3 regions of the Pseudomonas synxantha genome follow, and region 1 is predicted to be linked to each of the others. Evidence: riboswitches for the same ligand, from Rfam matches in the RefSeq annotation. Region 1 holds a riboswitch; each other region holds the start of a gene.

What was found. A riboswitch is a leader RNA that binds a small molecule or an ion and turns the genes downstream of it on or off. The one in region 1 is predicted to bind cobalamin.
Positions count from the first base shown of each region.
Region 2: it holds a riboswitch for cobalamin, as region 1 does, so the genes downstream of both, BLU48_RS05250 (ABC transporter substrate-binding protein) here and cobW (cobalamin biosynthesis protein CobW) in region 1, are expected to answer to the same signal.
Region 3: it holds a riboswitch for cobalamin, as region 1 does, so the genes downstream of both, cobO (cob(I)yrinic acid a,c-diamide adenosyltransferase) here and cobW (cobalamin biosynthesis protein CobW) in region 1, are expected to answer to the same signal.

Region 1 covers NZ_LT629786.1:2,528,575-2,534,079, forward strand. The annotation lists gene cobN (cobaltochelatase subunit CobN) at 1-2,532, opposite strand, end outside; gene cobW (cobalamin biosynthesis protein CobW) at 2,535-3,596, opposite strand; cobalamin riboswitch at 3,690-3,889, opposite strand; gene BLU48_RS11985 (M10 family metallopeptidase C-terminal domain-containing protein) at 4,013-5,401, opposite strand.
Region 2 covers NZ_LT629786.1:1,103,888-1,109,392, forward strand. The annotation lists partial or broken gene BLU48_RS05230 (GNAT family N-acetyltransferase) at 1-166, shown strand, start outside; partial or broken gene BLU48_RS05235 (GNAT family N-acetyltransferase) at 354-551, shown strand; gene BLU48_RS05240 (ABC transporter ATP-binding protein) at 736-1,500, opposite strand; gene BLU48_RS05245 (FecCD family ABC transporter permease) at 1,497-2,501, opposite strand; gene BLU48_RS05250 (ABC transporter substrate-binding protein) at 2,498-3,508, opposite strand; cobalamin riboswitch at 3,613-3,806, opposite strand; partial or broken gene BLU48_RS32190 (outer membrane lipoprotein carrier protein LolA) at 3,830-3,919, shown strand; gene BLU48_RS05260 (DNA/RNA non-specific endonuclease) at 3,928-4,857, opposite strand; gene BLU48_RS05265 (M4 family metallopeptidase) at 4,992-5,505, shown strand, end outside.
Region 3 covers NZ_LT629786.1:791,371-796,875, forward strand. The annotation lists gene hda (DnaA regulatory inactivator Hda) at 1-180, shown strand, start outside; gene BLU48_RS03795 (C40 family peptidase) at 390-1,019, shown strand; gene BLU48_RS03800 (C40 family peptidase) at 1,164-1,703, shown strand; gene BLU48_RS03805 (PQQ-dependent sugar dehydrogenase) at 1,853-3,166, opposite strand; cobalamin riboswitch at 3,266-3,511, shown strand; gene cobO (cob(I)yrinic acid a,c-diamide adenosyltransferase) at 3,591-4,202, shown strand; gene BLU48_RS03815 (cobyrinate a,c-diamide synthase) at 4,199-5,505, shown strand, end outside.

The DNA of each region.
Region 1 (5,505 bases):
ACCGCTGGGCCCTGCCGGTACAAACCGCCCGCCCAGGGCATCCAGCAAGCCGCGCATTTCCGCTGGGCCACAGGCGTCCAGGCGTGGCGCGACCACGATGCGCAGGCTTTCTATCACCGACTTCACGTCCTGCCAGCCGGGCTCTTCCAACTGCTCGAGGGGACCTTCCAGCGCCTGCTCGATCAGCCGCGCTGCGTACAGCTCCAGGCGTTCGCGGGTATCGCCGGCGGTGCGCCATAACTGCCCGTCGATCTTCTGCAACACGGGCGGACGCCGTCCCGTCCAGGGCTCGGCCAAGGCGCAATCGAGCGGATCAAAGCCCAGGTCGAATGCCTTGGCCAGTACCCGCAGCAGGCTCGATTGCGGGCCACGGCCGTCGCCACGGGGAATTCGCAACAAGGCCAGCAAGGTGTCGATGCGCAAGCGGCCCTCGGGTGATTCGCCAAAAACATGCAGACCGTCGCGGATCTGCGATTCCTTCAAGTCACACAGGTAGGTGTCCAGGCGCGGCAGCCAGATGTCGGCGTCAGCCTCGCTGTCCAGCTCCAGCTCCTGGTCGATGCGGGTTTCGCGCACCAGCTTGAGAATGTCTTTTTGCAGCTCAAGGGCGCGGCGCGGGTCGAGCAATTGCGCCTCGTAGTACTCGTCGGCCAACAGCTCCAGGTTACGCAACGGGCCGTAGGTTTCGGCGCGGGTCAGCGGTGGCATCAGGTGGTCGATGATCACCGCTTGGGTACGCCGCTTGGCCTGGGCGCCCTCGCCTGGGTCGTTGACAATAAACGGATAGATATTCGGCAGCGGCCCGAGCAATGCATCCGGCCAGCAGTTTTCCGACAGGCCTACGCCTTTGCCCGGCAGCCATTCCAGGTTGCCGTGCTTGCCCACATGGATCACGCCATGGGCGCCGTAGGTGTGGCGCAACCAGAAATAGAACGCCAGGTAGCCATGGGGCGGCACCAGGTCCGGGTCGTGGTACACGGCACTGGCGTCCACCTGGTAACCCCGTGCCGGCTGGATGCCGACGAAGGTCAGGCCCAGGCGCAAGCCGGCGATCATCATGCGGCCGTCGCGAAACATGGGATCGTCTTGCGCGGCGCCCCAACGTTCCAGCACAGCCTGACGATTGGACGCCGGCAAGCGATCGAACATCGCCTGGTAATCCCCCAGACCCAGGCTTTGGTGGCACGGGCGCAGGTCGAGGCTGTCCAGGTCGTTGGTGACTCCACCGAGCAGCGCATGGATCAATGCGGTGCCGCTCTCGGGAAGCACCTCTGCCACCGGGTAGCCTTCAGATTGCAAGGCACGCAGGATATTCAACGCCGCCGCCGGGGTGTCCAGGCCCACGCCATTACCAATACGCCCATCTCGGGTCGGGTAGTTGGCGAGGATCAGAGCAATGCGCTTATCGGCATTCGGCACCCGGGCCAAGTCGACCCAGCGCCGCGCCAATTCAGCGACAAAGTCCATGCGTTCAGGGACTGCGCGATAGCACACCACGTCCGACTGGCTGCGCTCGCTGCGCCAGGCCAGGTCCTTGAAGCTGATCGGCCGACTGATGATGCGCCCATCCAGCTCCGGCAAGGCAATATGCATCGCCAGGTCGCGGGGACCGAGCCCCTGTTCGCTGGCCTGCCAGCCGGGCTGGTTGTCCTGGGCGCAGATCGCCTGGATCACCGGGATATTGCGACGAAACGGGCGCAGGTGCGGGGCTTCGGGGCTGGACTGGGCAAAGCCGGTGGTGTTGAGGATTACCGCGGCTTGCACGTCGTCCAGCAGGTCCTCGACCGCCGTGAGGCAGCCGGGCTCTTTCAAGCTGGCCACCGCGATGGGCAACGGGTTGAGGCCCGCAGCCTGCAAGCGCTGGCAGAACACATCAATAAAGCCGGTATTGGCCGCCTGCAAGTGGGAGCGATAGAACAGCACGGCGGCCACGGGGAGGTCAGCGCGCCAATCCACCTGCCAGTCATTGAGGCGGGCATTGGCTTTACCAGGGTGATAGATCGCCGTACGCGGCAAGGTTTGCGGCTCGGCCCATATATAGTCGCGACCCAGATGGGCGCTGGCCAGGCAATGATAAAAATCCAGCGCGTTACCCAGGCCACCCTGGCGCAGGAAATGCCACAGGCGCTCGCGCTGTTCGGCATCAACGGTGCTCAGGCAGCTGAGCTCCGGGTCGGGGCGGTCATCCCCCGGCACCAAAATCAGCGTGACGCCGCGCTCGGCCAGTTCCACCAGGCGCTCTATGCCGTAGCGCCAGTAACCAATGCCGCCATGCAAGGAAATCAGAATCACCTTGGCGTGCCGCAACACCTCATCGACGTACAGGTCGACGGAGGCATGGTTTTGCACCTGCATCGGATTGGCCAGGCGCAGACTCGGGTAATCCTCGGGCAACTGCTGGGCTGCTTCGGCGAGCAGCGCCAGGCTGGAGTCGCCGCTGCACAGGATCACCAGTTCAGCAGGGGTTTGGCCAAGGTCGGCAATATTGTCGTCCGCGACGAAACCACCGGGTTGGGTCCTGAGCAGGTGCATGGTTAAACGCTGAGGGCAGCGCGCAATTGCGCTTCAAGGCCGGCGGCGTCCAGCTCCTGGCCGATCAGCACCAGGCGCGTGGTACGTGCTTCTTCCAAGCCCCAGGCACGGTCGAAGTGTTTGTCGAAGCGCGTGCCCACGCCCTGGATCAACAGGCGCATCGGTTTGTTCGGGATCGCGGCGAAACCTTTGACGCGCAGGATGCCGTGCTGCACCACCAATTGAGCCAGGGCGTCGAGCAACAGCGCTTCTTCGGCTTGGGGCAGGTCGATGGAGATCGAGTCAAAGGCATCGTGATCGTGATCGTCTTCACCTTCATGATGATGATCGTGATGGCTGTGGCGAGCGTCAATGTGCTCCTCGGAGCCTGCGCCCAGGCCAATCAGCACGTCCAACGGCAGGCGACCGCTGCTGGCTTCGATGACCTTCACTGCTGGCGGCAGCTCCTCGGCGACTTCCAGGCGCACGCGGGCCAGGTCTTCGGCGCTGATCAGGTCGGCTTTGTTGAGGATCACCAGGTCGGCGCTGGCCAGTTGATCGGCGAACAGTTCATGCAATGGCGACTCGTGGTCCAGGTTCGGGTCGAGTTTGCGCTGGGCGTCGACTTGATCCGGGAACGCGGCGAAGGTGCCGGCGGCCACGGCCGGGCTGTCGACCACGGTGATCACTGCGTCGACAGTGCAGGCGCTGCGGATTTCCGGCCACTGGAAGGCTTGCACCAGTGGCTTTGGCAGGGCCAGGCCCGAGGTTTCGATGAGGATATGGTCAAGGTCGCCGCGGCGGGCAACCAGTTCGCGCATCACCGGGAAGAACTCTTCCTGCACGGTGCAGCACAGGCAACCGTTGGCGAGTTCGTACACGCGGCCATTGGCTTCTTCTTCGGTACAACCGATGGCGCACTGCTTGAGGATTTCACCGTCAATGCCCAGCTCGCCGAATTCGTTGACGATCACCGCAATACGACGGCCCTGGGCGTTGTCGAGCATATGACGCAACAAGGTGGTCTTACCCGAGCCAAGGAAGCCGGTAACGATGGTGACAGGGAGTTTGGCCAGTGTTTTCATCGGATGCCCTTTGGGGCGGGCATACGGGACGACAGGCCCTGCGGCGGCGCGCAGCAGCGGATTTCGTCACCGGATCACCCCGCCCGGTTGAATTGGAAAATCAGTGACGAGGCAGGTCTCCTGGCTTGGGGCGTACAGGTCTTGCGACCAACGCTGACTGCGCCTTCCCGCCGTCTCGGCAGTGGCGTGGCAGTCAACTGAACCCTTCACAGTTGCGGGGGCAGCCGCGGCTTGAACCGCGTTCCCTTCTTAGCTTCGGCCTGGGCCGAAGAACCTCGAACGGGCAAGGCTACGCAGTGCGGGAGAACGGGTCAATGTTGATCGCTCATCCGACATCGAGAAACGCCGAAACCACACAGGCAGCGGCCGGCCTGTTGAAGCGACTACTCCCTAGCCGCTGGCATGCTGCTTCTTTTTTAGGAATAGGCCCACTTAACCGGAACATTACTAATGATGTCGGGTGTATTTATCGGACCGTGGCTTTTGAGAAAAAAGTCAAAACGGCCGTTGCCCGTCAGATCAATAGCCAACCTCGACTGGTTGGTGTGGCGGTTGTAACCCAGAACAGCTTGACCAGGTTCGCCCGATAGCCGCCTTACAAACGTCAAGGCGCCAATACCGGCGTTTTTCAACAAGACCGAAATGTCGATTTTGTCGGTGCCACTCTCAAAGTCCATGATCAGGTCAGGATTTTCCAACGTGGAATCGCTGGCGTGGTCATAAGCAAAGGTATCCGCCCCCCCTGCCCCCCTCAGCCAATCGGCGCCCGCTGCCCCCTTGAGCACATTGTCCGCATCGTTCCCGATGATCGCATCATGACCAGAACCGCCGATTGCGTTTTCAACCGTAACGCCTTTGGCAATAGAAACATTCCCCCGTAACCCTCCAACATCGGAATAGGATTCAGCGTTGAGGTTGACGGTCTGGTTTTGGCGATATCTGGAAAAATCCAATGTGTCGTTACCTCCACCGTCCCACACGCAGAATAATGCCGTATTCCTGGGATGATCGAGTTGATAATAGTCTCGACCCGAATTGGAGTTAAAACCGTAGGTGGTGTCTGAATTACGTGTTCTATAGTTGGCACCATATACCCGCTGGGCAGCAGCAATATCACCCATCAATGGTGCAGCAGAGTACCTTCCCTTAAGGTTCTGACCACTTAAGTTGGCATCGAAGTAGCTCATGACAGTATGGCCACGAGTATCCTGGGCATAGACGGCGTCGCGATAGTAACTGGGGTAGGTGGAATCGCCGCTATTGTCATAGTCCGCTGGATGCAAAAGCCCCAGTCCATGCCCTATTTCATGGGTAAGCGTATATCGGCCGTGATTGTTAAGTGCAGGCGCAGCATTCGTGCCAAAACGGGGATTCATGAGGACTTTACCGTCTCCACCTGGCAATTGGGCGAATGCAACCCGGGGCACCTCACTGTTGGAAAAAGCCAGGTGCCCTTCCCCACGGCCAGTACGCTCTTCGAAAGACACGTTCGCCACATCGGCCCAGGACTGCATGGACAGTCTGGCCTGGCTTTTCTGGGTGGCATTGAACGCTGTCTCCCCTTGCCCGTGGGTATCGAATGTATAGGAGACTTGCGTGACGCCATCACCATTGCTGTCATTCCATTTCCGGCCGTCCCGGGTGAGGTGCTGGGCGATCTGGTCCACGGTAAAAACCGGCTTATCAAGACCCGGTATTGGCCTCAAATGCGGGTCGAACTTACGCAACGTGGGATCGGAAGAGCTGTTTTGTTGAGCCTCTACGGACGGGTTATAGGAGCGTTGCACGCTGTTGGTTATCTGCACAATGGGCACCATCAATTTTGACTATTCAAGGGAGACAAAACCACAACCACGAGCATCAGTAGGGAGAAACGCAAAAAGCGTTCCCGGACAGCTTGCCCAACGAT
Region 2 (5,505 bases), 1.4 Mb from region 1:
ATCGCTGGAAGCGCGGGCGCGGGCGGACGGGGTGGAAGTGGTTTACCTGCATACCCACCCGTTTCTGCCCGGGGCGATTGATTTCTGGATCCGGCAAGGATTCGAGGTGGTGAATGCGGAAGCTGACCCGGTATGGCAGACCACCCATATGCACCGGTCTCTGTAGATCAAATGTGGCAGGGGCGATGCGACGATCACGGGTACGCCGCTGGCGGCATAACTGACACACCTCGGTCAAATGTGGGAGGGGGCTTGCCCCCGATGGTGGTGGGTCAGCCCCAGGTGTATTCACTGACACTCCCTCATCGGGAGCAAGCCCCCTCCCACATTTGTCCCAGGTGTGTCAGGTAGGGCGTCGCTGCGGTCTGGCGGGTGAGCTATACCGATCGCTGGAAGCGCGGGCGCGGGCGGACGGGGTGGAAGTGGTTTACCTGCATACCCACCCGTTTCTGCCCGGGGCGATTGATTTCTGGATCCGGCAAGGATTCGAGGTGGTGGATGTGGAAGCTGACCCGGTATGGCAGACCACCCATATGCACCGGTCTCTGTAGATCAAATGTGGCAGGGGCGATGCGACGATTACGGGTACGCCGCCGCCGGCCTGACTGACACGCCTCGGTCAAATGTGGGAGGGGGCTTGCCCCCGATGGTGGTGGGTCAGCCCCAGGTGTATTCACTGACACTCCCTCATCGGGGGCAAGCCCCCTCCAACATTTTTGACCGAGGTGTTTCAGGTCAGGTAGGGCGCAGGCGCAGGATTTGCGCGCCGTCGAACGGGTCTGTGAGGTAATGCCCCTGCACCCCGAATGTCTCTTGCAGGCGCTCTGGCGTCAGCACCTCCAACGGCGTACCCAGCGCCACCAATCGTCCGCGATCCAGCACGGCCAGGCGATTACAGGTCAGCGCCTGGTTCAGGTCATGCAGGGCAATCAAGGTGGTCACCGGCAAGCCTTGCACGCCTTTCAAGATCGCCAGTTGATGCTGGATATCCAGGTGATTGGTTGGCTCATCCAGCAACAGAATCCGCGGTCGTTGCGCCAGGGCTCGGGCGATGTGCACGCGTTGGCGTTCGCCGCCGGAGAGGCTGCGCCAGGCACGGTGGCTCAGGTGGGTGGCGTCTACGTCGTGCAGGGCCTGGCGGACGATGGCGTCGTCTTCGCTAGACCACGGGCTCAGCGCCGACAGCCATGGCGTGCGGCCCAGGGCCACGGCGTCGAACACGCGGATGGCATCGTCAGTGTCAGCCTGCTGTTCCACCACCGCCAGCTGTTGCGCGATGGCGCGGCGCGACAGCTCACCCAGGCGCTTGGCACCCAGGCGTACTTCACCACTGGCCGGGGCGCGCAAGCCGGCGAGCAATTTGAGCAGGGTGGATTTGCCCGAGCCGTTGGGCCCGACGATGCCGAGGGTTTCCCCTTGCTGCACGTCCAGGTGAACATCGCGCAGCAACTCAGCGTCTCGCACCTTGAAACCCAGGCCGGTGCAACTGAGCACACTCATCGCGCGTTCCTGCGGCCAATCAGGATCAGCGCAAACACCGGTGCGCCCACCAACGCCGTGACCACACCGACGGGAATCACCTGGCCCTTGATCAAGGTGCGCGACAGCACATCGGCCGCAATCAAGAACAACGCGCCGCCAAGAGCGCTCGCCGGCAGCAACCGCGAATGCCCGGTGCCCAGCAGCAGGCGCACCGCATGGGGAATCACCAGGCCGACAAAACCGATGGAGCCAACGATGGACACCATCACCGCCGTCACCAGCGCAGCGCAGGCCACCAGCACAAATTGCACGCGGCGCACCGGAATGCCCAGGGACGCCGCCGAGTCGCTGCCGAAGGTAAAGGCATCCAATGCGCGGCGATGCCACAGGCACACCGTCAGCCCAACGATCGCCACCGGCACCGCCAGCCACACCGACGGCCAGCGCACACCGCTGAGGTTGCCCAGCAGCCAGAACATAATGCCGCGGGCTTGCTCGGAGCTGGCCGACTTGGTGATTAGGAACGCGGTCAAGGCATTGAACAATTGCGAGCCGGCGATGCCCGCAAGGATGATTTGCCCGGTGCCGCTGGACGAGCCACTGGCCCGCGCCAGCAGGATCACCAGCGCAAACGCTGCCATTGCCCCTACAAATGCCCCCGCCGACAGCGACACCAGCCCGCCGCCCACACCAATCAAGGCGACCAGGACCGCGCCGGTCGACGCGCCGGCACTGATGCCGAGCAAGTAAGGATCAGCCAGCGGGTTACGCAGCAACGATTGCAGGATCACGCCACAGGTCGCCAACCCCGCACCGCAGGCAGCGGCCACCAGGGCGCGGGTCAGGCGATAGTTCCACACCACGCCTTCATCGATGGGGTCGAGCACGAAGCCCGCGGCCCACAGCTTGTTGGCGAGCACCTGGAGCACCACCTGTGGCGAGATGGCGGTCTCGCCGATGGCCACGCCGGCGAGCAGGGCGAGCAACAGCAGTGTGAGGGCGAGCAGGGTCCGTATCATTTCGGCAGGTCGTAGCCGTCGATGGCGGCGGCCAGTTGTTCCAGGCCATCGAAGGTGCGCAGGCTGGCCTGCAGCGCCAGGGCATCGAGGATGATGATGCGGTTGTTTTTCACCGCGTCCATGTTGCGGGTCACCGGGTCGTTGCGCAGGAAGGCGAGTTTCTTCTCGTGGTCGTCGGCGGGGTAGCGGCGCCGATCCATGCGTGCGATCACCAGGAACGTCGGGTTGGCCTTGGCAATGGTTTCCCAGCCGACGGCGGGCCATTCTTCATCGGACTGCACCACATTGCGCAGGCCGAGGGTTTGCAACATGAACTGCGGAATACCCTTGTGCCCGGCCACGTACGGATCGCTGGCCATTTCGGCGCTGGAGAACCACACCAGCGCGCTGGCTTGCTTCAAGCCTTTGCCTTGCGCGGTGGCGATGGACTTGGCCAGGCGCGCCTGTAGTTCGTCGTTGAGCTGCTGGCCGCGATCCTGGACGTCGAAAATCTGCGCCAGTTGGCGGATGCTTTTATAAATCGTGTCGATGCGGAACGGCTCCAGACGCGTGCCGTCGGCACCCACCAGGTTGTCCTTGCCTTCGCAGTCCGAGGGCAGCAGGTAGGTGGGGATCTGCAGTTCATGGAATTGCTCGCGGGTGCCGACCACGCCTTGTGGCCCCACCACCCATTCCAGCTCGGCGGCCACCAGTTGCGGGCGCTTGGCGATCACCGCTTCGAAGCTCGGCTCGTTGTTGGCCAGGCGCTCGATGGTGGCGTCCTGTGCCTTGTACTGCGCCAACACGTTGTTGAACCACAGCGAAGTGCCAACCACTTTATCGCCCACGCCCAAGGCGTAGAGCATCTCGGTGGCGGCCTGGCCGATGGTTACGCTGCGTGCAGGCGCGTGCTGGAAGGTCAGGGTACTGCCGCAGTTTTCCAGGGTCAGCGGGTAATGGGTGGGCGTGGCCTGGGCCATTGCACAGGCACCCAAGCCTGCGATCAGGGCGGTAACGCGTGGCAGCATGGGGTGATCTCCGAGTGCAGCAGGGGCGGTACGGCTCGGAAATACAGCCTCGAACGCTGCCGATCGGGCAGGCAAGGATGTCCTTCCCGGACACCCCGCCGGTTAGTGGTTTTGCTGGGCCGGCAGGTCTCCTGACTGATGCGTCGTCGCCTCGCTCCCGCCTTCCCGGACAGGGTCCAGTGGCAGTGGGGAGCAGGCTCGGCACCTACAGTTGCGGGGGCAGTTTCGATTGACGTCGCGGGCGGCGTTTCGAATTCCCTATTAGTCCCATACGGGAACCGGCGGCGGTATGGTAGTCGATCAGGCCCTGTAGGAGCGAGCTTGCTCGCGAAGGTCGCTAACGATAACGCGGGGAACCTGATGCTCCGCGGCGCTCTCAGGTGCTTCGCGAGCAAGCTCGCTCCTACAATGGGCCGCTCTCAGAGTCGTATGTCTTGGGGGCCGCGGATCAGCGCTTCAATCCGCGTACCTGTCGCACGTTCTTCATTGCTGAACCCGTCATAGTCGGCCAGGTTGGCGAAGCGGATGCCGGTCAGTTGCTCGATCTGGATCACGCTGCGCTGGTAGGTGCGAAGCTGGCCGAACACCAGGTCGAGCTGCCCCAGCTCACGGCTTTGGTCGATCATGTAGGCGCTGGCGGAGGGTTTGCCGTCGTCGCTGAGGTAAGCCACGACTTTCCAGAACGCCTTGGGGATTTTCACCCCACGATAAAGTCGGTCGTCATCGGCGAATACCGGGCCGGTAAACACCGTGGCCCGGGCTTTCCAGCGTTGGGTGTTGTCAAGAATGTAGTCTTCGAGTTCCAGCCAGGTCTTCTGGTTGAAGCCGCTCATTTGCGGCGAGCAGTTGGTGAAGTGGAAGGTGTCGAAGTTGGCGGTGTTGGCCTCGTCGCCCCAGTTGGGGTCCTGGCGCCGCACCAGGTGGCCGCGGTCCAGGCCATTGCTGGCGTAAAGGTCTTCACCTACCTGCGCATCCAGGGGCAGGCGACCATCGTAGGCCCAAGTGTCGTTGCTGCGCGTGATGTCCACGTGCTTTGAGCCGTCGATATTCACCCCCACGTAGAGCGCCAGTCGTCGGGAACGCGACATAGTGATGGAGAAATGCGTGTAGTCCAGGCGCTTGGGTTGCACGTCGCTCGACAGTGGCTCGCCGACCGTGGGCCATGGCACCACGAAGTCGCTGAGGAAATCATGGGCATAGCCAGCGCGGTTTTTGAGGTCCTTGGCCGCGGTGACGCGCGGTGTCGCGGTTCTGGCTTCCAGCAGGGTGGGGCTGAGCGCGACCAATGGGCGCAGGTCGGAAAGCCTGGGGCGGTGGGAAAGGTCGATTTTGGCTGTGCGGGCGGGCATGGGCATGTTCCTTATGGGCCTCGGATAAACACCACTGCAACACAAACTCATGACAATTTGGCCCAGGTGGCGAACACAGGGCTATCCTGAAACCGCTACCGGACGTTCATCACACGCCAAAAAGGAGCCAGCTTATGTGTGTTCGCCAGCCGCGCAACCCGATTTTCTGTCTGATCCCACCCTATATGCTCGACCAGATCGCCCGCCACGGGGATAAAGCCCAACGGGAAGTCGCATTACGCACTCGGGCCAAGGACAGCACGTTCCGCTCGTTGCGCATGGTCGCGGTACCCGCCAAGGGCCCAGCCCGCATGGCGTTGGCCATGGGCGCCGAGAAACAGCGCTCGATCTACAGCGCTGAAAACACCGACAGCCTGCCTGGCAAGCTGATCCGCGGCGAAGGGCAACCGGCCAGTGGCGATGCCGCAGTGGACGAAGCCTATGAAGGCTTGGGCGCGACCTTCGATTTTTTCGACCAGGTATTCGACCGCAATTCCATCGACGATGCCGGCATGGCCCTGGACGCCACGGTGCACTTCGGCCAGGACTATAACAACGCGTTCTGGAATTCGACCCAGATGGTCTTCGGCGACGGTGACCAGCAGTTATTCAATCGCTTCACCGTGGCGCTCGACGTGATTGGCCATG
Region 3 (5,505 bases), 1.7 Mb from region 1:
CAACTGCGTGCGTCCCGTCGCGGCCTGCACCTGACCGACGAAGTCGGGCACTTCATCCTTACCCGTGGCACCCGCAGCATGAGCGCGTTATTCGATTTGCTCGAACAGCTCGACCAGGCGTCGTTGCAGGCGCAAAGGAAATTGACGATCCCTTTCCTGAAAGAAACCTTGGGTTGGTAAGTGGTTGATTTGCCATGGTTCGGCACTTTTCAGGCGCCAGAAAAACTGCGCTTGAGCCCAGCAGGCCACGCAGTAGCAGCGATAAATGGAATTACGGCTTAGATGTCATGGTCGAAACCAGAAGTCACATAGATCACGATTGAATTTGCAAATCGATGTGATAGAGGGCATAGTCTCGGCTTCTTTACACATCAGCCACGGTCGTGCCCATGCTAAATCGCTTCGCACCCCTCGTGCCTCTCGCACTCGTTACCCTGTTGTTTGGTTGCGCCTCCCACCCTCAGCAGGTGGTAGAGCAGCAGAAGCCACAACCACAGACTCAACAAAAATTCGTCGCCGCACAGTCTTCCACTGTTTATGAGGAAGAGTTGACCACTGAAAAGGAACTGGCCGATTTCTCCGGCAGCAAGCCTTACCAGCTGCCTTTGCTGGCCGACAGCATCCTTGAGCGCGGCAAGTCCCTGATCGGTACACGTTACCGTTTTGGCGGTACCTCGGAAGCTGGTTTCGACTGCAGCGGCTTCATCGGCTACCTGTTTCGTGAAGAAGCCGGCATGAATCTGCCTCGCTCGACGCGCGAAATGATCAACGTGGATGCACCGTTGGTCGCACGCAACAACCTCAAGCCGGGCGATCTGCTTTTCTTTAGTACCAGTGGTCGTGGGCGTGTCAGCCACGCCGGTATCTATTTGGGCGATAACCAGTTTATTCACTCCAGCAGCCGCCGCAGTGGTGGTGTCCGGGTCGATAACCTGGGTGACAGCTACTGGAGCAAAACCTTCATCGAAGCCAAGCGCGCACTTGCAATGGCCCCGACTACGGTTACCGCCAGTAAGTAAAGTTAAAGTGATACTTGAAGTTTGACGTGTAAGCGCTAGAATCCCTGGACATTGTTGTCATCCGTTCGCGCGAGCTTTGCTTGCGCGTTCTGGTTTTCAACGTTCGGCAGCGAAAGCCGCATCCAGACCAGGATTGTTCTGCACATGTCGACCTCGGCCCGCCTGATTCTTATTGTTTGCGCCGCGTTGCTCAGCGCCTGCGCGAGCCGCCCACCGCCGCCCGCGCCTGTAGCGGTCAAGCCCAAGCCGGTGTTCAACTACGCCACCCAGAATTTCTCGCCTGCTGCCGAAGATGTGCTCTTCCGCGCCTTGGGCCTGGTTGGCACGCCCTACCGCTGGGGCGGCAACACGCCGGACTCGGGGTTTGATTGCAGCGGCCTGATTGGCTTTGTATTCCGCGACGCCGCCGGTATCTCCCTGCCGCGCACTACCCGCGAACTGATCGTGATGCGTGCCCAGGACGTCAGCGAGCAGAACCTGCAAACCGGTGATCTGCTGTTCTTCGCCACAGGTGGTGGTTCGCGGGTCAGTCATGCAGGGATTTATGTCGGGGAAGGGCGCTTTGTGCATGCGCCGCAAACCGGCGGTACGGTGAAGCTCGATACGCTATCCAAAGCGTATTGGCAGAATGCCTATCTGAGCGCAAAGCGAGTGCTGCCCGGGAATCTGGCACGCAACCCTTAAGTCGTACATAGATCCAAATGTGGGAGGGGGCTTGCTCCCGATAGCGGTGTAACCGTCAGCACATACTCAGCTGACAGGCCGCTATCGGGAGCAAGTCGAATCGTCGCACCGCCCCTCCCACATTGGTTTTATAGTGCTCCTGAGATGGGTTACTTGGCTGCCGACACCCGCCAAACCTTATTCCCCACATCATCAGCCACCAGCAAATTCCCTTGCTGGTCGATCACCACGCCGACCGGCCGACCCATGGCTTTCTCATCGCTGTTGAGAAACCCCGTCAGCACATCCACCGGCTGTCCTTTTGGCTGGCCCCCTTCAAACGGCACGAAAATCACCTTGTAGCCACTGTGCGGCTTGCGATTCCATGAGCCATGTTGGCCGATAAACGCACCGTTGCTGAACTGCGCGGGCAGTTTATTGCCCTCGGCGAATGTCAGCCCCAGTGAGGCGGTATGAGGGCCTACCGCGTAGTCCGGCGCGATGGCCTTGGCGACCAGATCAGGGTTTTGCGGCGTGACACGCACATCCACATGCTGGCCGTAATAGCTGAAGGGCCAGCCATAAAACCCGCCATCCTTGACTGAGGTGATGTAGTCGGGCACCAGGTCACTGCCGATTTCATCGCGTTCATTGACTGCCGTCCACAGCTTGCCACTCTGCGGTTCCCAGGCCATGCCGTTAGGGTTGCGCAGCCCGGAGGCGAAAATGCGGTGCTTGCCGGTGGCGCGGTCGACTTCCCAGATCGCGGCGCGTCCCTGCTCTGCCTCCAGGCCGTTTTCGGCGACGTTGCTGTTGGAGCCGACGCTCACATACAGCTTGCTGCCATCCTTGCTGGCCACCACGTTTTTCGTCCAGTGGTGGTTCAAAGGCCCGCCCGGTAAGTCCACGACCCTAGTGCCCTGGGCTTTGATCGCGGTTTCACCCGGCTGATAGGGGAAGCGCAGCAACTTATCCGAGTCCGCCACATACAGGTCGTTGCCGACCAGTGTCATGCCAAAGGGCGAATTGAGATTCTCCAGGAACACCGTGCGGGTTTCGGCCACGCCATCGTGATCGGCATCGCGCAGCAACGTAATGCGGTTCGGGCTCGGCACGCCGGCACCGGCACGGCCCATGACTTTTTCCATTACCCAGCCACGCACCCCTTTGGAATCGTCCGGCTTGGGTGGTGCATTGGTCTCGGCCACCAGCACGTCGCCGTTGGGCAGCACGTAGAGCCAGCGCGGGTGATCCAGGCCCTCGGCGAACGCGGCAACCTGAGTGCCGGCAGCGGCGGTGGGTTTGGCGCCCTCCGGCCAGCCAATGGCCGGGGCGATATTGACGGTGGGGACCAGGGTCTTGTTCGGCTCCGGCAGCTTGGGCGCAGGCCCGGTGCCGTCGGAGACCTGCAAGGTAGAGCTTTCACCGCAGGCGGTGAGGCCACCGGCGAGCATGATCAGTAAGGCGAGTCGGGTTTTATGCATGGTTTTCTCCTTGATACCTGTAAGGGTAGAGAAGCAGGGTGTACGGATGGTTCAAGTACCAGGCCAGCTTTAATTGACGCTCCACCCCCAACCCACTAACCTTCGCGGCTTGTTCCAGGTGCTCTGTGGCGTGCGCGTCGGCAGAGTGAAACAGGGAAGCCGGTGAGTGAGCGCACTTGTACACAGTGTTGCCGCGATTCCGGCGCTGCCCCCGCAACGGTAAATGAGTCAAGACGGTGCTGTTTGCCACTGTATCGCCCGCGATATGGGAAGGCGCGCCCTCGGCTGCTTCGATAAGACGCGCCACTCATGAGTCCGGAGACCGGCCTTGAACATTCAACAGCATCACGGTGGGCGATGCTTGGCTGTCTGTTTTTTTTTTTCCTGCCCGCCGTTTTTTGTCCAGCCCCAACGGAGAGCTGCCATGACCGATTCCCCCGACCGCGACGAACGCCACTTGGCGCGCATGCTGCGCAAAAAAGCCGTGATCGACGAGCGCATCGCCAATTCACCGAATGAGTGCGGCCTGTTGCTGGTATTGACCGGCAATGGCAAAGGCAAGAGCAGCTCGGCCTTCGGCATGCTGGCCCGCGCCATGGGCCATGGCATGCAGTGCGGTGTGGTGCAGTTCATCAAAGGCCGCAACAGCACCGGCGAAGAGCTGTTCTTCCGACGCTTTCCCGAGCAGGTGCGCTTCCATGTGATGGGCGAAGGCTTCACTTGGGAAACCCAGGACCGCCAGCGCGACATTGCCGCCGCCGAGGCGGCCTGGGCCGTGTCCCGTGCGATGTTGCAAGACGCCTCTATCGGCCTGGTGGTGCTGGACGAGCTGAACATTGCCCTCAAGCACGGCTATCTGGACCTGGACCAGGTACTCAGCGACCTGCAATCGCGCCCGCCGATGCAGCATGTGGTGGTCACGGGCCGCGGCGCCAAGCCCGAACTGATTGAAATGGCCGACACCGTCACCGAAATGGGCATGCTCAAGCACGCGTTCCAGGCCGGTATCAAGGCCCAGAAAGGCGTCGAACTTTGAATCAGCCTCGTCATTGCCCGGCCGTATTGATCGCCGCTCCGGCGTCCGGCCAGGGCAAAACCACCGTCACCGCCGCGCTGGCGCGTTTGCATCGCAACCTGGGACGCAAGGTACGCGTGTTCAAATGCGGGCCGGACTTTCTCGACCCGATGATCCACGAGCGCGCCAGCGGTGCGCCGGTGTATCAACTGGACATGTGGATGGTCGGTGAGCAGGAAAGTCGCCGTCTGCTCTGGGAGGCGGCAGGGGAGGCCGACCTGATCCTGATTGAAGGCGTGATGGGCTTGTTCGACGGCACGCCCTCCAGCGCCGACCTGGCGCGGCACTTCGGCGTGCCGGTACTGGGCGTGATCGATGGCACCGCCATGGCCCAGACCTTTGGCGCCCTGGCCCTGGGCCTGGCACGTTATCAACCCGACCTGCCGTTTGCTGGCGTGCTGGCCAACCGCGTCGGTACTTTGCGTCATGCCCAGTTGCTCGAAGGCAGCCTCACCGAGGGCTTGCGCTGGTACGGCGCGTTGTCCCGAGAGACCGGCATCGAATTGCCCAGCCGCCACCTGGGCCTGGTGCAAGCCAGTGAATTGAATGACCTCGATGTGCGCCTGGACGCCGCCGCCCAGGCCTTGGGCAGCAGTTGTGAAGTGGCCCTGCCGCCGCCCGTGACCTTTGCCGCGCCCGCAGTGATCGAGGCCGAGCCGTTGCTCGCCGGCGTGCGCATCGCCGTGGCCCGTGACGAAGCCTTTGCCTTTACCTACGGCGCCAGCCTTGACCTGTTACGGGTGATGGGCGCTGAGCTGAGCTTTTTCTCACCGATCCATGATCGCCAACTGCCGGAAGCTGACAGTCTGTATCTGCCCGGCGGGTATCCGGAATTGCACCACCAGGCCCTGTCGGCCAATGTCCCGATGCTGGAGGCCATCCGTGCGCATCACGCCGCCGGTAAACCGCTGCTTGCTGAATGTGGCGGCATGCTCTACCTGCTCGATTCGCTCACCGATGTGCACGGTTCTCGTGCCGAACTGGTGGGCCTGCTGCAGGGCGATGCGGTGATGCAAAAGAAACTTGCAGCCCTGGCTCTGCAAAGCGTCGAACTGCCGGAAGGTGTCCTGCGTGGCCACACCTACCACCATTCCCTGACCAACACCGAATGGGCGCCGATTGCCCGCGGCCTGAGCCCCAACGGTGGGCGCGGTGCCGAAGCGGTGTACCGCCAAGGGCGGATGACCGCGTCCTACGTGCACTTTTATTTCCCGTCGAATCCTGGCGCGGTGGCCGCGTTGTTCGCGCCAGACCTTGAGACCGT